2 regions of the Nocardioides sp. JCM 18999 genome follow, and region 2 is predicted to be linked to the other one. Evidence: predicted binding sites of a transcription regulator. Region 2 holds the regulator's gene; the other holds the start of a gene.
The links. The regulator LexA, encoded in region 2, represses DNA repair genes until DNA is damaged. The targets are predictions, from matches to a motif close to TCGAACANNTGTTCGA.

Region 1 (11,802 bases), 1.4 Mb from region 2:
CTCCTCGGAGCCCGCGACGTGTGCGTAGAGGCTCGGGACGCGCACGCCCACCCGGCGGGCGACCTCACTCATCGTCACCGCCGACAACCCGACCTCGTCGGCCAGGTCGGCTCCCTCGCTCCCGATCCGGCGCACCGTCAGGCCCTGTCTCACCACGGCACCACCCTAGCGCCCATATTGATTTGCCTAACACTATTAGGAGACCTACCGTGAGGTGCATGACTCCCCTGACCGAGCGTGACCTGCGCGCGAGCATGCTCAACGTCACCAAGGGCGAGGCGACCCGGATGGCGATCCCGCGCGACCTGGCCGACCAGTCGTGGGACGACCTCGACTACCTGGGCTGGCGCGACCCGCAGTCACCGCTGAAGGGCTACCTCATCGCCGAGCTCGACGGCCGCATGCAGGGCATCGCGCTGCGGGTCCCGAGCGCCAAGCCCGGCCCCAAGCGCAGCATGTGCTCGATCTGCCTGAGCCAGCACTCCGGCGGGGTCTCCCTGATGGTCGCGCCGCGCACCGGCAAGGCGGGACGTCAGGGCAACACGGTCGGCACCTACATCTGCTCGGACCTGCGCTGCTCGCTCTACGTCCGCGGCCGGCTCAAGACCGAGACCCTGACGGTGCGCGAGACCCTCACCACCGAGCAGCGCGTCGAGCGCCTGGTCCGCAACCTGGGCGACTTCCTCGCGCAGGTCTCCAGCGACGATCAGTGAACGCTGGCGACCGAGAGCCGCACGGCGAACGCGAGGAACGCCGCCCCGACGCCGGTGGTCGCGATCGCTGAGGCGACCTTGCGCTTCCGGAACGTCTCGGCAAGCCGGTCGCCGCTGAAGATCAGCAGCGACAGGTAGCTGACGCTGATCACCTGCGCGATCGCGCCCAACAGCAGGAACGACAGCCAGGGCTTGTCGTAGGCCGGGTCGACGAACTGCACGAAGAACGCGATGAAGAACAGGATCGCCTTCGGGTTGAGCAGGCTGATCACCAGCGCGCGGCGGAACGGCCGCTCGAGCGCGACGCCGGTCAGCGGGATCTCCCCCGCGGCGATCTGGGCCACCACCTTGCGCGAGCGCCACATCCCGTACGCCGCCCGCAGCATGCCGATCGCCAACCAGACCAGGTATCCGGCGCCGGCGTACTTGACGATGTCGAACAGCACGTCGTTGGCCTTGAGCAGCGAGGCCACCCCGCACGCCGAGAGCGTCATCAGGACGGTGTCACCGACCCACACCCCGGACGCGGCGGCGTAGGCCCGGCGGACGCCGGCGCGGGCGGCGACGCTGAGCACGTACAGCGAGTTCGGTCCGGGCAGCAGCACGATGAAGACGGTCCCGAGGACATAGGTCTTGAGGTCGGTCACGCCCAGCACGTCTGGGAGTGTGACATGCCGAGCCCTGGCGTCACGACTTGCTGGGTCACCCGCAGTTGACCCGGCCGCACGGCGCGGGATAGAAGCAGGTCCGTGATTCCGACCGACCTGCCGTTCCGGGTATGGCTCGCGATGGCGCCGGCCGCGGCTCTCGTCTGCGGGCTGCTCCTAGAGTCATGGCTGAGCGGGATCTTCGCTGGACTGATGATCCTCGGCCTGGCCTGGCTGTTCAAGGCTCCACCGGACGAGCCCGAGGCGCGCCGCTCCGACCAGGCGCCCGGCGAGCTCGGCGCCAAGATGGGACGCGAGCTGCGAGACCAGCTGCGGGGACGGCTGCCAGGGAGGAGCCGGTCAAACGACCGGTGGCTCGACAACAGCGCCTGGATCATGGGCCTCGTCGCAGCTCTCGGCGCCCCCTTGATCTGGTTCGGATTCGCCGTCCCTGCCATCGACGACATCAAGTTCCGCCAACGCGATGACCTGGTCCTCCTCACGTCGGACACCCTCCGCAGCCGGTGTGAGGGAAAAGCCTGCGGGACGAAGAACTACTACGCCGGCTTCACCCTGAACGGCGAGACTTACCGGGACGTACTCGTTGCCGCGCAGACTACGCACGACCTCGGGCCCTCCGTCGACCTGTTGGTCGACCCGAAGGACCCGCGCCATGCCCAGGTGATCGGGCAGAACGACACTCCCCGACTCATCCTGGCCTCGATCGGCACCCTTGCGGCACTCTGGTTCTCCATCGCCTTCTTCCGGTCGTGGCGGATCCAGCGTCACTGGGACGCGCGAGCGCGAACGTCCACGAAATAGTTGTTCTGACCTGCGGAAACAGGTTGAATCTAGAACGTTTGTTCGATAGAATCGGATGCATCCGGTCGTGAGGGAGGCTCGCGATCCAAAGAGTCGAAGCGACCGGTCAGCCGAGGAAAACCACCTTTGCTCCTGTGAGCCGGCGAACGAAGAGAAGCACCCGCATCGGACGGGTGTGACCACGTTTGCTGAAGCCCGGAGGAGGTGGCCCGATTGAGCAGCATGCTGGAGCGATCGCACCCCATCTGCGCCGCGATCGAGGCCGCCAGCGCGGCGGTGGCCGAGGTCGCTGACGTGGATCCCCTCTTCATGCGCCCGGGTGACCAAGTCGACGCACTGATGACGATCACCGTGCTGGAAACGCAGCTGACGGAGCTCAAGAGTCGCGTCATCGTGCCCCTCGATCAGTCCACCACGGTGGCGGAGGACGCGGGAGCCAAGGACCTGGGCTTCTGGTTGAACCAGCAGACCCGCCTCGGACTCCGCCAGGCACGTGCCGCGGTCGCGTTCGCCCACCGGCTGCACGACCACCCGCTCACCGCTGCGGCGATGCGGACCGGTTCAGTGTCCGCCGCCCAGGCCGACGTGATCTGCCGGGCGGTCGATGCACTGCCCGACGACCTCACCGACGACCTGGCGCCCCAGATCGACGCGTCGGTGCTCGAACAAGCGGAGCGCCAGCTGTTGGCTGATGCCCGAGCGTTCGATCCGGGTGCGCTCCGTGTCCTGGGCGCCCGGATCCTGGAGGCCGTCGCTCCAGAGATCGCGGAGGCCGCCGAGGCCGCCAAGCTGGAGGCCGCGGAACGGCGCGCCGCCGAACGGGTCCGGTTGAGTCTCCGCAAGCGGGGTGACGGCATCAGCCGCCTCATCGCGGACCTTCCCGATCGGTACGCCGCCCAGCTCGCCGTCATCCTCCAAGCTCTGCTCAACCCCCGCCGCACCCCGAGTTGGGCCGAGGCAGGTCCGACCGACGCGGCCGACCCGACCGATGACGCCGACCAGCGGGTCGATGGCGACCGGGCACCGCCCTCACCGGCACCGTGGTGGGCGCTCCCGGCGCCGTACAAGCTCGGTCAGGCGTTCTGCGAGATGCTGGACCGGATCGACCCGAAGGATCTCCCCACTCACGGCACCACCATCACGACCCTGGTGGTCACGATCCCCCTCGACCGGCTCGAATCAGGTCTTGGCGCCGCGACCCTCCACGGCGTCGATGGGCCCGAGCGACTCAGCGCAGCGGAAGCACGCCGACTCGCCTGTACGTCGGGGATCATCCCCGCCGTCCTCGGCTCGAAGGGCGAGGTGCTCGACCTGGGCCGCTCCGCTCGGTTGTTCAGCGCCGCCCAGAAGCGCGCTCTCGGTCTGACGCAACCGACCTGCCGGACCGCAGGCTGCACGATGCCCGCCAGCCACTGCGAGGGCCACCACATGGTCCCCTGGGAGGACGGCGGACGCACCGACCTGGAGAACGGCAAGCTCCTCTGCAGCTATCACCACCACCGGATCCACGACGCCGCCCTCACCTACGAGATCGGGCCCGACGGGCTGATCACCTTCCTCCGCCGGTGACTGAGGTATTCAGGTCGACCGACCATGCCGAGATGAGGGCGCATCCCTGCCGACGCTAGGCCTGTGGCTAGCATCGGCGGGTGAGCACGATCCGGGTTCTCAACGACGGCCGACTCGTGCTCGCTGACGGCACGAAACTGGACCTGGACTACGGCTGGCTCAGTAAGGATGAGGCCCGCTCCGTCGCCGAAGTTGCAGACGTTGTCGTGGCTGCGTCCGGACTTTCGTCCTCCGATATTTCGTCCGATGCACGCCGTATCCGTGAGCTTGTCGGCATGGTCGACGCCTCGGGCGATCCCGTCGGAGCCCGCCGCTACCGAGGCGCTGGAATGGTGGCATTGGTTCTGACCTCCGGGCACTGATCGCCCGCTGTGCCGCTGTCAGGGCGGAACGCCCGACCATGGCTCCCCTCTGTGTCAATGCGTACCGGGCGTGGGGGTCCTAGGCTGGGTCTTCGACGGGTTCGGGTGTGGCTTATCCGAAGAGTTGGCGTGGGGCTGTGAGCCGGCCGCGCTGGAGTCAGAGTCGTTGCCCTGTTGCCCACTCGGGCCCGTCGCCTCGGCGCTGATGGTGTGGCCGATCGTGTCGTCGAGCATGGTGCGGTAGACGACGTCAGATAGCCGTCTCTTCAACGCGCGCATTGCTTCGTTCGATGTCTTCCCGTCAGCTTTGCGGCGGTCGTAGTAGGCGCGGCCCTCGGTCGGGTGCCGCAGTTGGACGGTGGCCATGATGTGCAGGGTTCGGTTGATCTGACGGTTCCCGGCCCGTGACAGCCGGTGGCGGACCTGGTCACCCGATGACGCGTCGATGGGGGCGGTGCCGTTCCAAGACGCGAAGTGGCCGCGGTCGGGGAACCGGGTGATATCGGCGACGTCGACCAGCAGTTGGGCGGCTCCGGACGGACCAATGCCGTGCAGGTTCATCAGGGTGCTGCCCGTGGCGGCGACTAAGGCACTCAGTTCCTGGTCGGCGGCCTTCTTCCGCTGGTAGATCCGTTCCAGATCGGCGATGAGTTCGGCCGCGACGCGGCGCCGGGCCTTGCCAGCGGCGTCGCGTGGGCGGACCTTGGCCAACATGGCCTTGGCCTGAGCGGCCGACAGGTCACGTTTCGCGCCGCCGGGGATCAGCTCGAGGAGGTGCTGGTGGAGTTGGGACACGATCCTGGTGTGGTCCTCACCCAACGAGCGGCGACGGTCGGCCAGTACCCGCAGCACGGTGAGCTGTTCGTCATCGACGACACGACGCAGCCCGGCGATCCGGGTCCCGACTAGCGCGACGGAGTGCGCGTCGGTGGCGTCGGTCTTGCGTCCCTGTCCGGTCGCGAAGACTCTCATCCGTGCCGACATCTTCGGAGGCACGTCGACCACCTGCTCACCGGCAGCAAGCAGCCGGACCGCGATGTGGTGGCCGATCCCGTTGCAGCCCTCGACCGCCCAAACCCGTCGGTCACGGTCGGGCTGGATCTGGTTGACGTAACCGGTCATGTCGGCGAAGCCGGCTTCCTCGGTGTTGTAACGGCCACCGCCGAGGACAGACTCCTCAGCGGTCATGACCTCGATCGTGGCCGACCTCTTGTGCGGGTCCATCCCGACAACGACATGTTCTGCTTGCTGGTGCATGCGCTCTCCCGTTGCTCGATCCATCACTGGTTTCGAGTCGGGAAGGGCAACGCTACTTCGAGCTGGGCAGACCCCTCTTGAGCCTCTTGCCGACCCTGCGACGCCCGGCTCGCGCATGCCATGTGAGAGCCACACGGGACCCCGACGGGGTCAGCGTGGGCAGCCGCAATGAGAGCGACGGACCGGGCGCCTGGATCGAGCCTTGCCAGACCCGAACCTGAGGTCAATGAAACAAGTAGCCGCGTTGAGGCGAAGACCGACCATGCCGCGAGCCGGTCGGTTCCCGTGACGAGATCAGGCCGTCACGCCTGCAGGTCGGCACCGAAGATCAGGGCCGGGCCGCCGAACTTCTCGACCTCGCGCTCGAGGACGAGCCCGATCTTCGTCGCCACGCGCTGCGACGGCAGATTGTCCGGCCGGATGATCGCAATCATGTGCTCAACGCCGGCCGCGCGAGCCGCTTCGCGCACCGCGACAGCTGCCTCCGTCGCATAGCCCTGACCACGGAGATCGGAGCGGACGTGCCAACCCGCTTCTACGAACCACTGCTGTTCCACCTCCTGCATCGTCAAGCCGCAGTCGCCGACGAAGTGCCCCTCATGGGTCTCGACGACCCACAGCCCGAACCCGTGCTCGTCGTAATTGCGCCGACTCCAGGCGATCCACCCCTCCGGGCCACGCGAGCCTCCGATCTCCAAGGTGGCGATGTCAGGAAGGTCGGCATCGGTCATCTGACGAAAGCGAAGTCTCGACGTCGGAAGCGGAAGCACGCCGTCACGGTAGCGGCAGACGGTCGACCGACCTCGCTCCTGCGAAGCTCACCAGAGCCCGAAGACCCTGATCCCCAGCGTCACGATGAACGCGCCGACCACGGCGAGGAAGAACGCCCGGACGAACCCGGGGCCCACCCGCAGCGCGGTCCGGGCGCCGAGCCAGCCGCCGACCAGGTTGCAGGCGCCCATCACCAGGCCGAGCCGCCACATCACCGCGCCCTGCGGGATGAAGACAGCCAGCGCTGCGGCGTTGGTCGCCCAGTTCGCCAACCGTGCGCGTGCCGAGGCATCGAGGAACGAGTAGCCGACGATGCCGACCATCGCAATGGTGAGGAACGAGCCGGTGCCCGGCCCGAGCGCGCCGTCGTAGAACCCGATCGCCAGGCCGATCACGCCGAGCGCGACGTACTCCGGCCAGCCGTGCCAGCGCAGCGCGGTGACAGCACCGAGACGCGGACTCAACAGCACCCAGGAACCCACCACGACCAGCGCGCCCAGCACCACCGGGTCGAAGACGGAGCGCGGCAGGTGGCTGGCCACCACCGCTCCCCCGGCCGAGCCGACGAAGGCGGACGCCATCAGCACCAGCGACGTGCGCAGCGAGGGGCGGAGCTTGCGGGTGTAGGTCACGGCCGCGGCCGACGTACCGCAGATGGAGGCGAGCTTGTTGGTCGCGAGCAGGTGGATCGGCGCGACCCCGGGCAACGCGATCACCAGGGCCGGGAGCTGGATCAGGCCGCCACCGCCGACGACGGCGTCGACGTACCCGGCGGCCAGCGCTGCCAGGCCGACCAGGATCAGCACGGACAGGCTCACCTCGGACACGGCACAATCATGGCGTGGCCTCCCCTCCGATCGAACGGCACCTGCTGCGGGCCAAGGACCTGATGGAGAACCGGTACGCCGAGCCGATCGACCTCGACGACGTCGCCGGCGCGGCAGGGTTGAGCCGCGCGCACTTCAGCCGGCTGTTCAAGACGGCGTACGGCGAGACCCCGCACGCCTACCTGCTGACCCGCCGCCTCGAGCGAGCCGCGGCGCTGCTGCGCGACACCGACCACACCGTGGCCGACATCTGCATGGAGGTCGGGCTCTCCTCGGTCGGGAGCTTCACCACCAGCTTCAAGCGGATGTTCGACCGGACCCCGACCGAGTACCGCGCCGCGTACCCGCCGGTGGCGGACCGGGTCACGCTGCCCAACTGCGTGGTGCGGTTCTACGGCCGGCCGCAGCGTCGGACCGTCAGTGAGGGCAGCACTTTTCGAGAAGCCAACGGCCCGGACGGGCCCGTAGCGTCGTCGACATCGGATCCGACCGGATCCCCCGACTCGTAGGAGTGTTCATGTTTTTCATCAAGAACGTGCAGGTCTGGACCCTCGACCAGGACGAGGCACTGAAGTTCTGGACCGAGAAGGTCGGCTTCGAGGTGCGCGAGGACGCGACCTACCCGGAGATGGGCAACTTCCGCTGGCTCAGCGTCGGTGTCCCCGGACACGAGAGCCCGGAGATCGTGCTGATGGCGATCCCGCCGGAGCCGATCTTCACCGCCGAGGCGGTCGCGGCGATCCGGACCCTGCTCACGGCCGGCAACTCGGGCGGCATCTTCATGCTGACCGACGACGCCCGCAAGATGCACGAGCAGCTCGTGGCCAACGGGGTCGAGATCACCGACGCCCCGGAGGAGCGCCCGTACGGCATCGACTTCGGCTTCCGCGACCCGTCCGGGAACCATTTCCGGGTCTCGCAGCGCACCGACATCTGAGCCGGTGAGCTGACCATGTGCCGCTGGGCGTTAGCCCGCCCACCAGCCGCGGCCGCCCCAGCCGTCATCGACCCCGCCGCCGTACGACGGCCCGGAACGGCGACCGAGGTACGACCCGACCACGGCAGCGCCGAGGTCGTCGAGCTCGGGGGCGACCACCGAGCCGTCGACCCGGCGCGCCATCTGGTCGATGAACCGGGCCAGCCCGGGATCCTCGCCGAGCCGGAAGAACGTGGCCTGCGCGCCGAGCCGGCGGGCGTTGTCGAGCTCGTCGACGGTGAGGCTGATGGTCCGCATCTGGGGCGGGTAGGCGAACGCGATGTGGCCGTCAGGCTCCAGGTGTGAGGTCGGCTCACCGTCGGTGACGATCAGCAGCACCGGTTGGGCGTTGGGGTGCTTGCGGAAGTGCCGGTTGGCCAGCAGCAGCCCGTGATGCAGGTTGGTGCCCTTGTCCCAGCGGGCGTCCAGCCCGGTGAGCTCCTCGATCTCCATCACCTGCGCGGCGCGACCGAACGCGATCAGCTGCAGGTCGTCGCCGCGGAAGCGGGACTTGATCAGGGTGTGCAGGGCCAGTGCGGTGCGCTTCATCGGCACCCAGCGACCGTCCATCGCCATCGAGAAGCTGGTGTCGACCAGCAGCGCGACGGCGGCCTGGGTGCGGTCCTCGGTCTCGGAGACCTCGATGTCGTCCATCGTCAGCCGCAGACGTCCCGGGGTGTGGTCGGCCGCGGTGCGGGTGACGGCGTTGAGCACCGTCCGGGGCAGGTCCCAGGGCTCGGTGTCGCCGAACGCCCACGGCCGGGTGCCGCCGGTGAGGTCACCGGTGGCGCCGGCCGCGCGGGTGTCGCGGTTGCCCTGACGGCCGTTCATCCGTTGGGCGACGTCACGCAGCAACGCCTTGCCGAGCTGGCGCATCGCCTTGGGGGTCAGCCGCAGGTTGCCGTCCGAGCCGCGTTCGAGCTGGCCGGACTCACGCAGGGAGCGTTCCAGGTCGCGCAGGGTGCGGGCGTCGACCGCGGAGTCCTCCCCGAGCTGCCGCGCCAACGCATCGAGGTCGATGTCCTCCATCCGGGCGCCGCCGTACGACTGCGAGAGCTGGTCGGCGAGGGAGTCGAGCTCGGCCAGGTCCTGCAGCACCCCGGTGCCGTCACCCAGCCCCAAGCCTGGGCCCTCACCACCGAACTGCTCCGAGCCGGTCCAGTCCTCGCCGGGGCGCAGGGACTGCAGGTTGGCGTCGAGGCGGCCGAGGGCGTCCATCAGCTGCGGTGAGCCGAACGCCTGGGCGGAGAGCTGCATCAGCTCGGCACGCTGCTCGGGACTCATCGAGTTGAGCATCCGCTGGGCCGCAGCGGAGCGGGCGGCGAGGGTGTCGAGCAGCTCGTCGAGGTTCTGCGGGTTCTCGGGGAACTGGTCGCCGTGCTTGGCCATGAACTCGTCGAAGTCGGCCTGGGTGTCCTCGCCGAGCTGACGCTTCTCCAGGAGCTCGTTGAGGTCCGAGAGCATCTGGTTGATCGCGGCGCGGTCCTCCTCGGTGGCGCCTTCGAGGGCCTGCTTCATCCCCGCGAAGCGCTGGTCGAGGATCTCGCGGCCGAGCAGGTCCTTGATCTGCTCGAACGTCTCGCGGGCCTCACGGGAGGCCCAGTCGTAGGAGCCGAGCTCGGTGACTGCGGCGGCGGTGTTCGTCGGCAGGTTCTCCAGCTGCAGCTCGCGGAAGGCCCGGTCCGCGTCGTCCATCATCGCGTCGCGGGCGAGCTGCTTGCGCTCCTCGAGCAGCGCCTTGTCCAACAGCTCCCGGACCTCCCGCAGGGTGCCGTCGAGGTTGTTGCGGTCGAGCAGCTGCCGGCGGCGTTCGGCGATCCGGCGGGAGAGCTCGTCGAGGCCGACGTTGTCGCGACCGCCGCGGCGGAGGAACTCCCGCATGGCGCGCTCGGGTGAGTACCCGGCCATCACGTCCTCCCCGATCGCCTCGAGGGCTTCGGCGAGGTCGACCGGGGGCGCGAGCGGGTCCCCGCCGTCGTACTTCTTGTATCTCACGACGTCACCCCACGACCGGCTCGGGAGCCGGCTCGGACTCGGCGTAGCTGCGGGTGAGCTGGTGGTAGGTGCGGCTGCGGGAGGCGAGGAACGCGATCACGATCGAGGCCAGCCCGGCGATGACGAACATGAGGCCGATGCCGCGCGCCTCGCCCTCACCGAGCAGCCAGTGCCAGGTCTCGGCGCCAGCGTCGGACTGGAGGTAGGGGATGACCAGGAACTCCGCCAGCGGGGCGACCAGGAACGCGGTGATCGGGGCGGCCCCCATCTCGAACATCATCGCGACCCCGAAGACCCGGCCCTGCTGGGCGAACGGGACGACCCGTTGCACGACGGTCTGCTCGGCTGCCTCGACCGCGGGCATCAGCAGCATCCAGGCCCAGATCCCGGCCGCGAAGAGCCAGCCCCACTCACGCAGGGTGAAGATGGCGCCGAGCGCTCCACCCACCGCGACCAGGAGGAGCATGGTGCGCAGCGGTTGAGCCCCGAGGCCGAACTTGGCCACCAGCAGGCCACCGATGATGAAGCCGCTCGAGGTGATCGCCAGGATGATCCCCCACGCCTCCACGCTGAACAGCTCCAGGCCGTAGGGATCCATCAGCGCCATGTAGACGCCGCCGAGCAGGTTGTTGAACGTGGAGAAGATGATCAGCCCGAAGAGGCCGGGCACGGCGCGGACGGCGGCGATGCCTCCGGCGAGGTCGACGATCGGCGCACCCTCTGCCACCTCGGGCTTCTCCTCGTGGATCCGGATGAGGAGCAGGTCGATGAAGGTGGCGACGCTCAGCGCGATCGCGATCGCGATCGTCCAGCCCATCCCGAGCAGGCCGACCGAGAGCCCCGAGAGCACGCTCGTGACGGCGAACCCGATGCCCTGCACCGTGCCGACCAGGCCGTTGGCGTTGGCGTGCTTGTCGTCGGGGAGCAGCAGCGTGACCGTGGTCGACAGCGCGATCGAGCGCATGTTCTCCACCACGGCCCCGACCAGGAGGATCAGGCTGAAGACCCAGAACCAGACCGAGTCGAGCTCGGACATGTCGCTCTCGCCGACGACGAAGAAGATCACGCCGGCCGCGGCGAAGAAGCTGGTGGTGACGACACCGGACAGCAGCATCACGTGGTGCTTGCGGTAGCGGTCGACCAGCGACCCGAAGACCGTGCTGAAGGCGGCGACCAGCAGCATGTAGGAACCGGCGATGACGCCGTTGACCAGCACGGAGCCGGTCTCGAGGTAGGCCCAGAAGATCAGTCCCCACCAGAGGTAGCTGGTGGTGACGTTGGCGATCCCGGTGTTGATCAGGACCCGGACGAAGGTCTTCACGCGCAGCCCACCGGTACTCCAGCGCGCAGCGCTCGGGGGATCTCGGCCACCGCATCGACCCGCAAGATCAGGCTGTCGACGGCCCGCGGTGTCGCATCGGAGTCGACGGTGACGCGGTAGGCCACCCCGGTCGAGATCCAGGCCTCGTCGAACCCACCGTCGGCCTCCACGGCCACCCCGCGGATCTGGACCCCCATCTGGGCGGACTCGCGGTAGAGGTCGTTGAGGACGCACAGCGCCACGGAGAGGTGGAGCGCCTGCGCGCCGTTGGCGACGGGCCCGGCGGTGACCCCCTCAGGAGTCCAGGCGTGGGGCAGCACGACCGACCCGGGGGCAGGATCCGCCCGCAGGGAGCCAGCACCGGCGCGGACGCCGTACGGCGAGAGGTCAGCCATAGATCACCTCCCGGCCGTCGGTGTCCTTGCCGATCTTTCGGGCCAGGTAGAGGCCTTCGAGGGCGAGCTCGATGGCACCGGCGCGCTCACCGTCGTTGGTCCCGCCGAGGCGCTCGATCACCTGGTCGTAGAGGTCGGACTCCCCCA
Region 2 (11,802 bases):
CACCCCGACGGCACACCGGTGACCTACGACCCGTGCGAGCCGATCCACTACCTGGTCAACCCCGAGAACGGGCCGGCCGACGCACGCAGCTTCCTCGACCCCGCGGTCGCCGCGATCCAGGAGGCCAGCGGGCTCCGCTTCATCGATGACGGCGCCACCACCGAGCAGTGGGAGTCACGGCAGAGTGGGCTCGGTCAGCGCCCGGTCCTGATCACCTTCGACACCGCCGAGGAGGTGCCCGGGCTCAAGGGTGCCACCGTCGGCCTGGGTGGCAGTCTGTCGGTCGGTTCGGACGGGCAGCCGGCCGACTACGTGACCGGTTCGGTCGCGCTCGACGCCGCCTGGTTCGCCCGGGCGAGTGCCGACGGCCGCACCGCCCAGCAGCAGGCGATCGTGATGCACGAGCTCGGGCACGTGCTCGGCCTCGACCACGTCGACGACCCGCGCGAGCTGATGTACGAGGAGAACGTCGGCGTGACCCGGTTCGCCGCCGGTGACCGGGCCGGACTCGCGCGCCTGGGTGCCGGCGAGTGTCGATGAGGTCCCGACGCGATCAGCGGCCCGGGCGTAGCGTGATGACCGGCGAGACCTGGTGGTCGTAGCCATCCATCGGGGCCACGAACCGCAGCTTTGTGCGGCGGCCGTTGTACTGGATCCCGACATCGGCCCGGCCACTGTTGTCATAGACCCTGACCACCTTCCGGATGCCACGCCACCGCCCGTCGCGCCAGCGCTGCAGGAGGAGGGGCTGGAGGAGCATCGGGTAGACGCCGTGCGGGCCGACCCCACGCGCCCGCATCACGACTGTGAGCAGCTCGCCGCGATGAGGCGTCCGCTCGACGTGGCGCGGATGGGCACGGTCGTAGACCTGCATGTCCAGCATCGCGTGCGCTCGACGCATCATCGCCCGGTCCGAGGCGATCTCCTGCTCGCGCCACCGGGCGCCGTCGTACCAGCTCACCGTGGCTGTCACGGTGTACTCGCCAACCTGGTGGGGCCGAGCAGTCGAGACAAAGAGCGTCCGATCCGTCCCGCTCGAACCGGGCGGCACCTCCGAGGAGACGAACCTCCCGTCGGGTGCGCGGAGGACGACGTTGAGGAGCCAGCCCTCGGGAAGTGGTGCTGAAAGCCCGAAGGAGTACGCCACCTTCGGGCCCGCCTCACACACCTGTCCCGCGCAAGGGTCAGCGATGTAGAGGACGCCATCGCGCGCCGTCAGCCATCCGGTCGGCGCGACGTCAGCCGATGCCGGGGCGGCCGCACCGGGAGTCAGCCCCACGATGAGCAGGACCAGGACCGCGAGCCACCGAGACATGGGCGCATGCTGGCACAGGACGCCGCCGCCCGTGCGGTGTTGGCCGGACTCGTGCGGTCGGATCAGTCGCAGTAGTTGCAGACTCCGGTGGCCGGCAGCTGCATGAAGCACTGCGGGCAGACCGGGGCGACCTTCTCCGGCTTGACCGGCGCCTTCGGTGCCGCCACCTTGCGGGGCGCAGCCGCGCGCGTCCCGGGGACCCGCTTCGTTGCGGTCGGAGCGGCGAGCTCGGCCGCCGTCGTGACGGTGAAGTCCAGCTTCCGCAGGATGCTGGCGGACTTGCTCGCGACGTCCTCGGCCGAGACGACCGCACCGTTGGCCTTGAAGTACGCCGCGGCAACGACGGCGCTGGCGTCGTACTTCTTGCCGCGCTCGACCAGGAGGGTCTCCCCCGGCTCGTCGAGGCCCTGCTCCGCCAGGAAGGCCTCCGCACCCATCTGGTCGTGGGCCTTGACCGCGCTCAACACATGGATTCGGGTGATCAGGTTCAGGCTCGACACCCTCCCACCTTAGGTCCCCATGACCCTGACGAATAAACGAGAGGCAGGCGGACGCCGAAGGCCGGCCACCCGCATGGGTGACCGGCCTTCGGCGTGATGAGATCCGACGTCAGCTGCAGCCGGAGGTGCTGCCGCAGCCTTCGCACACGTAGCACGAGCCGGCGGGGCGCATCTTGGTGCCGCAGGTGAAGCAGAGCGGGCTGTCCACGGCGGTGCCGCTGATCAGCTCGAGCAGCTCAGCCGTGGTCCGAGCCGCCTTGGGTGCCTCGGCAGCCATCGCGGTGACGGCCTCCTCGGCGGGCGTCTCGACGGCGTCGAGCTCCTCGACGGTCAGCACCTCGACCGGAGCCGAGGCGACCACGGGGGCGGCCATCAGCTCGGCGGCCGACCCGGTCTCCTCGGTCGCGTCGTACGACCCGGTCTCGAGGTAACGCTGACGCTCGTCGGCGGTGTAGATGCCGAGCGCCGAGCGCTGCTCGAAGTCCAGGTAGTCCAGCGCCAGGCGACGGAAGACGTAGTCCATCAGGGACTGCGACATCCGCACGTCCGGGTCGTCGGTGAGACCGGCAGGCTCGAAGCGCAGGTTGGTGAACTTCGAGACGTAGGTCTCCAGCGGGACGCCGTACTGCATGCCGATCGAGACCGCGATCGAGAACGCGTCCATCACACCGGCCAGGGTCGAGCCCTGCTTGCCGAGCTTGAGGAAGACCTCACCGAGCGTGCCGTCCTCGTGCGCACCGGAGGTCATGTACCCCTCGGCGCCACCCACGGTGAAGGAGGTGGTGCGCGAGACACGCGACTTCGGCAGACGCTTGCGGGTCGGGGCGTAGATGACCTTCTCCACGACCTTCTCGACGACCTCGGTCGCCGGGGCGGCGGTGGTGTTGGCCGCGTTGTCCTTGACGTCCGACTTGGCGTCCGACAGGGGCTGGCCGACCTTGCAGTTGTCGCGGTAGATCGCGGTGGCCTTGAGGCCGAGCTTCCACGACTCCATGTAGACGTTCTCGATCTCCTCGACGGTGGCCGTCTCGGGGAGGTTGACCGTCTTGGAGATGGCGCCGGAGAGGAACGGCTGCGTGGCGGCCATCATCCGGACGTGGCCCATCGGCTCCAGGGCGCGCTTGCCCATCGCGGTGTCGAAGACCTCGTAGTGCTCCGGCTTGAGGCTCGGAGCGTCCACCACGTGACCGTGCTCGAGGATGTACGCCTCGATCGCCTCGACCTGCTCGGGCTGGTAGCCGAGGCGCTTGAGCGCCCGCGGGATGGTCAGGTTGATGATCTGCAGCGAGCTGCCACCGACCAGCTTCTTGAACTTGACCAGCGAGAAGTCCGGCTCGATGCCGGTCGTGTCGCAGTCCATCATGAAGCCGATGGTGCCGGTCGGCGCGAGCAGCGAGGCCTGCGCGTTGCGGTAGCCGTTGACCGCACCGAGGGCGACGACGTCGGCCCAGGCGCGCTCGGCGGCCTTGATCACCGGGGCGTCGATCGCCGGGTTGATCGACCGGACCGCGTCGTTGGCGGCCTGGTGCTTGCGCATCACGCGCTGGTGGGCCTCGGCGTTGCGGGCGTAGCCGGCGTAGGGGCCGACGACGGCAGCGAGCTCGGCGGAGCGCTTGTAGCCGGCACCGGTCATCAGCGAGGTGATGCCGGCGGCCAGGGCGCGGCCACCCTCGGTGTCGTAACCGAGGCCGAGGGCCATCAGCAGGGCGCCGAGGTTGGCGTACCCGATACCGAGCTGGCGGTAGTCGCGGGTGGTGCGGCCGATCGCCTCGGTCGGGAAGTCGGCGAAGGAGATCGAGATGTCCATCGCGGTGAAGATCAGCTCGCAGGCCTGCTGGAAGCGGACGACGTCGAAGGAGTCGTTGTCGTCGAGGAACTTGAGCAGGTTGAGGCTGGCCAGGTTGCAGGACGAGTTGTCGAGCGACATGTACTCCGAGCACGGGTTGGACGCGGTGATGCGGCCGGTCTCGGGGTTGGTGTGCCAGTCGTTGATCGTGTCGTCGTACTGCAGACCCGGGTCGGCGCACTCCCACGCGGCGACGGAGATCTTGCGGAACAGGTCGCGGGCGTCGACCTCCTCGATCACCTCACCGGTCTTGCGCGAACGCAGACCGAAGGAGGAGCCGGACTCGACCGCACGCATGAACTCGTCGGTGACCCGGACGGAGTTGTTGGCGTTCTGGTACTGCACGGACGTGATGTCGGCACCGCCGAGGTCCATGTCGAAGCCGGCGTCACGCAGGGCGCGGATCTTGTCCTCCTCGCGCGCCTTGGTCTGGACGAACTCCTCGATGTCGGGGTGGTCCACGTCGAGCACGACCATCTTGGCGGCGCGACGGGTGGCACCACCGGACTTGATCGTGCCGGCCGAGGCGTCGGCACCGCGCATGAAGGAGACGGGACCGGACGCCGTGCCGCCGGAGGAGAGCAGCTCCTTGGAGGACCGGATCCGGGAGAGGTTCAGACCGGCACCGGAGCCGCCCTTGAAGATGAAGCCCTCTTCCTTGTACCAGTTGAGGATCGAGTCCATCGAGTCGTCGACCGAGAGGATGAAGCAGGCGCTGACCTGCTGCGGGGACTCGGTGCCGACGTTGAACCAGACGGGGCTGTTGAACGAGAAGTACTGGTTGACCAGCAGCCACTTGAGCTCGCGCTCGAAGAGTTCGGCGTCGGCGTCGCTGGCGAAGTAGCCGTGCTCGACACCGGCGAGGGTGTAGGTGTCGGCGACACGGTCGATGAGCTGCTTGAGGCTCCACTCACGCTTGTCGGTGCCGACCGCGCCACGGAAGTACTTCGTGGTCACGATGGTCGACGCGTTCAGCGACCAGAAGTCGGGGAACTCCACCCCGATCTGCTCGAAGACCGTCTCGCCGGTCTTCCAGTTCTTCTGGACGACGTCGCGACGCTCCCAGTTGATCTCGTCGTAGGGGTGGACACCTTCGGTGCTGAACACCCGGTCGATGGTCAGCCCTGCGGCCGCGTTGCCCGCGTCGCTGGCGGTGTCGATTGAACCCTCGGTCATTCCCGGTTCCCGTCTGTGAATGAGTTGCTGTCGCGTGATGCTGGGGGCGTCGTACGACGTCGTGGTCGTGCTGGTGGTTGGAGCGGTGTTGCTGGTGGTGCTGAAGCTGATGCGCTGGTGAGGCCGGGCAGGTCGCTTCCCCACAACCTGCCCGGCCTGTCCGGGGGCTCAGCCGGGCGGTGCCGGGCTGAGCAGTTCGGCGGCCGGGATGTCGGCGCCGTCGAGCGAGGCGCGCTCGGAGCGAAGCAGCGCGATCTCCTCGGAGAAGTCATCGGCGGACTCGAACTGTCGGTAGACGCTGGCGAAGCGCAGGTAGGCGACCTCGTCGAGCCGCCGCAGCGGCCCCAGGATCGCCATCCCGACCTCGTGCGCCGGAACCTCGGCCGAGCCACTGGTGCGCAGCGCGTCCTCGACCTCCTGGCCGAGGCAGGCCAGCTCGTCCTCGGTGACCGGACGACCCTTGCAGGCCTTCCGGACGCCGGCGATCGCCTTGTCGCGGTTGAACGGCTCCGAGGCGCCGCTGCGCTTGGCGATCGTCAGCTGCATGAGCTCGACGGTCGTGAAGCGCTTCTCGCAGTTCACGCACGTCCGGCGGCGGCGGATCGAGCCGCCGTCGTCGGCGACGCGGGAGTCGAGCACCTTGGTGTCCGTGTGCCGGCAGTAAGGGCAGTGCATCGCGGTCTCGACTCCTTCCTCGGCTCGCTGTTCGTGTGGTCCGACCGCACCCGATCCGGCCCATCCTGTGGAGGAGCCGGTGGATAACTTGTGGACTAGATGTGGAGAACTACATCGTTGTAACTACTAGATGTAGTGGTAACCATAAACCCTCCGTGCCGTCGCACGTCAAGTGAATGCGGCCCTCGGATCGGCGTGTCGCGGGAGCTGACCAGGAATTGGGCAGAATGGCCCATGTGATGGCGGGAGGAAAGCGTGCAGGGGCACGCGAGAAGCGGTCGTTCCCACGTCGCGCACTGGTCCCCGTCGCGGGCAGCATCGTCGCCCTGGGCCTGTGGGGTTACCTGGTCTGGTCGGCGATCGAGGTCGGTTCGCGTGCCCGCGGCGGCGAGTCCGGATCGTGGTGGCTGACCCTCGCCCTGACCCTCGGCGCGATCGCCGCGCTCTTCGTCTGCCTCGCCTTCGCGACCGAGGCGGCCCGAGCGATCGGCTTGATCGCCCCGGCGACGCCCCGGGAGCAGCGGGCACCCCGAGCACCCCGAGCACCCCGGGTGCCGGCGAGCGAGCGCCCCAAGGGCGGCAAGCGCGCAGCGCGCTGACCCCTTCGAAGGCCTCGAGGGGCGTGGCAGCGGTCTTCCCTTCCGCGCCACGCCCCTCGCCTTGCTGATCCCGCCGGGTGGGGTCGAGTCACACGGCGGGACGTCTCTTTTCAGTTGTCGATCAGCGCGACGCCGGCACCCGCAGGGTCTGCCCGACCTGGAGAGATCCACCGGAGAGGTGGTTGAGCTCCTTGATCTGCTGGACCATGTCGCCGGTGTGCCCCTCGACGGCGACCGCCGCTGCGATCTCCCACAGGGTCTCCCCGGGCTCGACCGTGATGGTGGCGAGCGTCTCCGAACGCTCGGTGGCGGTGGAGTTGGCGGCCAGACCGAGACCCAGGCCGAGGGCCGTCACCAGGCCGACACCGAAGACGACGGCTCGCCCACGCCGGGTGAGGCGGACGGTCGAGCGCGGGGCGGTCCGGGTGGCGGGAGCCACGGGACGAAGGTCGATCGGCGACAAGGTGATGGTGGCCATGGGAATCTCCTGGGGAAGTGGAGTGGAACGTGATCTGCGGTGCTGCTGTCTGACTCAGTTCTAGAGATCGCCACCGACAAAACCTGTGCGGCGACCTCCGAGGCGGTTCCGGCGGCCCGATCGATCACACGTTCGATCGAACACGTGTACGAGACTAGATCAGGTGTTCGAACAGATTCAAGCGTGTCATCGAACATTTTTTCGAACAAATGCGGCTACAGTCGCTTCCATGAGCAAGAAGATCGCCGAGCTGCCCGACGGGCCGGCCGACGCCACGGGCCTGACCCCGCGTCAACAGCGCATCCTCGCCACCCTCAAGGACTCCATCGAGCAGCGCGGCTACCCGCCGAGCATGCGTGAGATCGGAGCGGCTGTCGGACTCACCTCCACCAGCTCCGTCGCCCACCAGCTGCGCGTGCTGGAGGAGAAGGGCTACCTCCGCCGCGACCCCCACCGGCCGCGGGCGCTGGAGGTCTTCCTCCCCGAGGTGATGGCGGCCCGCCGGTCCATCTCCGGCGCCGACGACAGCTCGATCGACCAGACGGGCATCGGCGACGCCGCTCCCCCGGCGCAGTACGTCCCGCTCGTCGGGCGGATCGCAGCCGGTGGCCCGATCCTGGCCGAGCAGCACACCGAGTCGGTGATGCCGCTGCCGCGCGAGATCGTCGGCGACGGCGAGCTCTACATGCTCGAGGTCCGCGGCGACTCGATGGTCGACGCCGCCATCTGCGACGGCGACTACGTCGTGGTCCGGTCGCAATCGGTGGCCAACAACGGTGAGATCGTCGCCGCGATGATCGACGGCGAGGCCACCGTGAAGACGTTCCAGCGCAAGGGCGGCCAGGTCTGGCTGATGCCGCACAATGACGCGTACGAGCCGATCGACGGCACCCACGCGACGATCCTCGGCAAGGTCACCGCCGTGCTGCGCAGCCTCTGACCCGTTCGGGCGGCGAAGCCGTCACCGACCGTTCACCTCCGGCCCCGTCACCCGACGGGGCCGGAGTCGTTTGAGCGTCGTGATGTCCTTCGCCCGGTGGAAGCGCACGGTCGGTCCGACCTGGCACTCCGACCTGACCGACTCCCGGATGCCGCGGGCCGCCCGCCGACGGCACCGATGGCTGCACGAGCATCTCGCCTACGACCGCTGGCGGCTGCGCCAGGGCGGCTCCGCCCGCGAGCGCCGGGGACTGCGGCGTCGGATCGACCGCCTGCACACCGAGCTGTCACGGATGCACCGCCGCTACGGTCCGATGACGAGGTCCGGCTCGGCGGCCACCATCCCGCCGCCGAACCCGAACGCCCCCGCCGCCACCCACCGGTTCTTCCAGCACGGCGTCGCCTCCGGAGATCCGCTTCCCGACCGGGTGGTGCTGTGGACCCGCCTGACCCCGACCGCCGACGCCGCCCCCGGCTCCGGGCGGGGCCCCGAGTCCGGGGTGCGGTGGCACGTGGCCACCGACCCGGCGTTCCGGCAGATCGTCCACGCCGGCACCTTCACCACCGGGGCCGGCCGCGACCACACCGTCAAGCTCGACGTCACCGGGCTGCGCCCGGACACGACGTACTACTACCGGTTCGTCTTCCAGGGACCGTGGCGGACGGCGCAGGCCTCCCCCGTGGCCCGCACCCGGACCGCCCCCGCCGTCGGAGCGACCCCGGCGAACCTGCGGTTCGGGGTGGTCAGCTGCGCCAACCTGCAGGCGGGCTGGTTCAGCGCCTACCGGCACCTGGCCGACCGGGACGACCTCGACGTCGTCGTGCACCTGGGTGACTACGTCTACGAGTACGGTCCCGGCGAGTACGGCTACGGACCCGACCAGACCGACGTCCGCACCCACCACCCGGCGCACGAGATGCTGAGCCTGGCCGACTACCGGCAGCGGCACGCCCAGTACAAGCAGGACCCGGACCTCGCCCTGCTCCACCGGAAGTACCCGTTCATCACCACGTGGGACGACCACGAGAGCGCCGACAACTCGTGGCGCACCGGCGCGGTCAACCACGACCCGGCCACCGAGGGCAGCTGGTCGGCGCGGACCGCGGCGGCGGTGCGCTCCTACGACGAGTGGATGCCGATCCGGATGCAGGGCACCGCGACGCTCGGGGACGGCCCGACGGTCTACCGACGGTTCCGGTTCGGCCAGCTCGCCGAGCTCACCATGCTGGACCTGCGCAGCTACCGGGACCAGCAGCCGTCGATCCTCGGGGCGGCCAGCAACGACCCCGACCGCACCCTCACCGGTGCCGCCCAGATGGGGTACCTCAAGGCGGGCCTGTCGCCCACCGCTCCCCAGTGGCGCGTGGTCGGCAACCCGGTCACGATCGCTCCGCTGCAGCTCGCCAGCCTGCCCGCGAACGTGCAGGACCTGCTCAACGGGCTCGGCGCCGGTGCCCAGCTGCCCAACCCCCAGGCGCTCAACACCGACCAGTGGGACGGCTACACCCACGACCGGACCGAGCTGTTCGACCACATCGTCGACCAGGGGGTGCGCGACGTGGTCTTCCTGACCGGGGACATCCACACCTCGTGGTGCAACGAGCTGCCCTATCCCCCGACCAACACCGACCTCTACCCGCTCCTGGGCGGTAGCGCCGGCGTCGAGTTCGTGGGTCCGTCGATCACGTCTAACAACATCAAGGACGTCGTACCGTCCCAGGCGGGTGCCCCGACGGGGATCGCCGCCGGCCAGGTGGCGGCCGCGGCCGTGCGGGCAGCCAATCCGCACATCAAGTACCTCGACCTGAACAACCACGGCTTCATGGTCGTCGACATCACCCCGGCCCGGGTCCAGACCGATTGGTGGTTCATCTCCGATCGCGCGGACAGGAACGCCGAGCTCTCCTGGGCCCAGTCCTGGGCCACCCGCACCGGCACCGGTCAGGTGCACCAGGTCAACGCACCACTCGCCGGAGGGCCGACCCCATGAGCCACCACCACACCGGTACGTCGTCCGCGACCGACCCCGCCGAGGGCTTCGCCCGCGGGTTGGTCGAGATCGAGACGGGCCGCCGGACCCTGCTCAAGGTCGGTGCGGCCGGGATCGGCGTCTCGGCCGTCGCCGGAGCCACCGGGTCCTCCCGGGCCGACGCCGCGGTCCGGAGCCCGAAGCGCTGCTACGTCCTCGTCCTAGACGGCACCCGGCCCGAGGAGCTCGACCTCGGGCTCACGCCGACGATCACCGGTCTCCGCGACGCAGGGATCCGCTACCCGCGGGCGCTGTCGGAACCGATCATGGAGACGATCCCCAACCACGTCATGATGATGACGGGAGTGCACCCTGACCAGAACGGGGTGCCGGCCAACAGCGTCTACGACGCGGCCCTCGGGGAGGTCCGTGACACTGACGACCGCGACCTGATCGCCGGGCTGGCGCGGAGTCGGTGCAGCACCGTGATCCGGCAGCTCAACCAGGCCGGGTACACGACCGGCACGGTGCTGTCGAAGACCTACCTCTACGACACGTTCATCGGGCAGGCGACGTACCAGTGGGAGCCCACGCTGGCTCTGCCGATCACCGGTCACGAGGTCGATGCGATGACGATGCCGGCCGCGATCAGCATGGTGACCGAGCAGGACCCGCACTTCATGTTCATCAACCTCGGCGACATCGACCGGTTCGGGCACGCCGACCTCACCGCCGGCCTCACCGAGTTCCTCACCGGCGGCAGCTCGCTCCCGGTTCTTCGGCGGCTCGTGCTCGCGAACACCGACGCCGTCGTGAAGAGCTTCGTCGACACGTTGAAAGCGCGGGGGACGTGGGACGACACCCTGGTGATCGTGCTCGCCGACCACTCGATGGACTGGTCCGCCCCGGACAAGGCAATCACGCTGACCTCGGTCCTCAACGCTGACAGCGCGGTGAAGGGCCACTTCCAGATCGCCGACAACGGTGGCGCCGACCTGGTCTACTGGACCGGTCCCGCCTCGGCGAAGGCAGCGGGCCTGGCCAGGATCCGGGCGCTGGCGACCGCCACCCCGGGCGTCCTGGAAGTGCGGACCCCGGCCGAGCTCAAGCTCGGCGGGCTGTGCGGCGACCTGGTCGTCTACGCCCGATCCGGGTGGCGGTTCAGCGACCCGGACCCGGTCTCCAACCCGATCCCGGGCAACCACGGGCACCCCGCCACCCGCCCGATCCCGTTCTTCCTCGCCGGCGGCGCGGTCAAGGAGTCCGCGGTGCGTAGCAACCTGGCCTCGACGCTGGACGTGGCACCGACCGTGGGCGCCTTCTTCGGCCTGCGCGCCCCGGCGGGCGGATGGGTCGGATCGGCCCGACTGTGAAGTTCCTAGGAATCGGGTAGATGGCACAGCGGTGGTTGGGTCGCTGCTGGGGCCGCTGCCTATAGTCGAGGGCATGCGCCGGCTCGTCCTCACCCTCGTGACTGCGACGGCCCTCGTCGCAGGAACGCAGACGGCGTGGGCCGTCGGCGACGACACCCCGGTCGACCCGTCCGTGAGCGGGTCGACGGCAGCACCGTCCACCCTCCTCGGGGGCGACCAGAACGTCGCGACCGACGGGATCACCCCCGCCGAGCGCGACACGGCCACCGAGACCCTCGATGACGTCGAAGCGCTGCTCCAGGGCGACGCACCCGCGTCGAGCGGCACGAAGTCGGCCGGCGACGCGACGATCCCGCTGCGCGACCTGTCCCTGCAGCTGGCAGCGCTGCCGCGGCTGGACCGACACTCCGCGTACGCCCAGTTCCAGCGCCCCTACTTCGACGGCGAGCCGGGCGTGAAGGATGCCTGCTCCGGCATCGTCTGCCTGCACTGGCGCTCCGCGAGCTCCTCGGTGACCCAGTCGCGGACCTCGCTCAAGACCGACGCCACCGACGACACCTGGGCCACCTCGACCGTCCTTCCCGTCCTGGCCGGGATCAGCAGCGCGTACTCGAAGGCGGGCTACCGCCGGCCCAAGGCCGACGCCGCCCGCACCGACCTGTTCCCGGTCGGCACCGACGGCGCCCAGGTGGAGCGGTACCTCTACGACGACCAGGGCAACCCCGTCACCAACCCCAACGGCACCCCGAAGCTCAACCCGGAGTGGGCCGCGAGCGGTTACCAGACCGCCACCCGCCCGGTGTGGGGCGCGAACAGCAACGTCGACGTCTACCTGGCCGACCTCGGCGGCACCGGCGCCTACGGGTACTGCGCCTACGACCTCAACGACAGCGGTCGGCTGGTCTACCCGACCGCTCACGGCGACGTGCCG

Region 1: the regulator LexA is predicted to act here: its motif matches at 2,213-2,228, upstream of ACZ5J1_RS01855 (HNH endonuclease signature motif containing protein).

Annotation. Positions count from the first base shown of each region.
Region 1 is NZ_AP043887.1:384,249-396,050, reverse strand. Features, by position in the region: gene ACZ5J1_RS01875 (TetR/AcrR family transcriptional regulator) at 1-156, opposite strand, end outside; gene ACZ5J1_RS01870 (FBP domain-containing protein) at 219-713, shown strand; gene leuE (leucine efflux protein LeuE) at 707-1,369, opposite strand; gene ACZ5J1_RS01860 (hypothetical protein) at 1,463-2,182, shown strand; gene ACZ5J1_RS01855 (HNH endonuclease signature motif containing protein) at 2,405-3,751, shown strand; gene ACZ5J1_RS01850 (hypothetical protein) at 3,832-4,113, shown strand; gene ACZ5J1_RS01845 (IS110 family RNA-guided transposase) at 4,168-5,301, opposite strand; gene ACZ5J1_RS01840 (GNAT family N-acetyltransferase) at 5,673-6,101, opposite strand; gene ACZ5J1_RS01835 (TSUP family transporter) at 6,189-6,968, opposite strand; gene ACZ5J1_RS01830 (helix-turn-helix transcriptional regulator) at 6,983-7,477, shown strand; gene ACZ5J1_RS01825 (VOC family protein) at 7,486-7,905, shown strand; gene ACZ5J1_RS01820 (VWA domain-containing protein) at 7,936-9,939, opposite strand; gene ACZ5J1_RS01815 (MFS transporter) at 9,944-11,260, opposite strand; gene ACZ5J1_RS01810 (OsmC family protein) at 11,257-11,655, opposite strand; gene ACZ5J1_RS01805 (sigma 54-interacting transcriptional regulator) at 11,648-11,802, opposite strand, start outside.
Region 2 is NZ_AP043887.1:2,845,511-2,857,312, forward strand. Features, by position in the region: gene ACZ5J1_RS14065 (matrixin family metalloprotease) at 1-540, shown strand, start outside; gene ACZ5J1_RS14070 (hypothetical protein) at 554-1,315, opposite strand; gene ACZ5J1_RS14075 (hypothetical protein) at 1,378-1,815, opposite strand; gene ACZ5J1_RS14080 (vitamin B12-dependent ribonucleotide reductase) at 1,925-4,837, opposite strand; gene nrdR (transcriptional regulator NrdR) at 5,006-5,512, opposite strand; gene ACZ5J1_RS14090 (hypothetical protein) at 5,752-6,111, shown strand; gene ACZ5J1_RS14095 (LysM peptidoglycan-binding domain-containing protein) at 6,233-6,589, opposite strand; gene lexA (transcriptional repressor LexA) at 6,819-7,529, shown strand; gene ACZ5J1_RS14105 (alkaline phosphatase D family protein) at 7,612-9,519, shown strand; gene ACZ5J1_RS14110 (alkaline phosphatase family protein) at 9,516-10,871, shown strand; gene ACZ5J1_RS14115 (MXAN_6640 family putative metalloprotease) at 10,945-11,802, shown strand, end outside.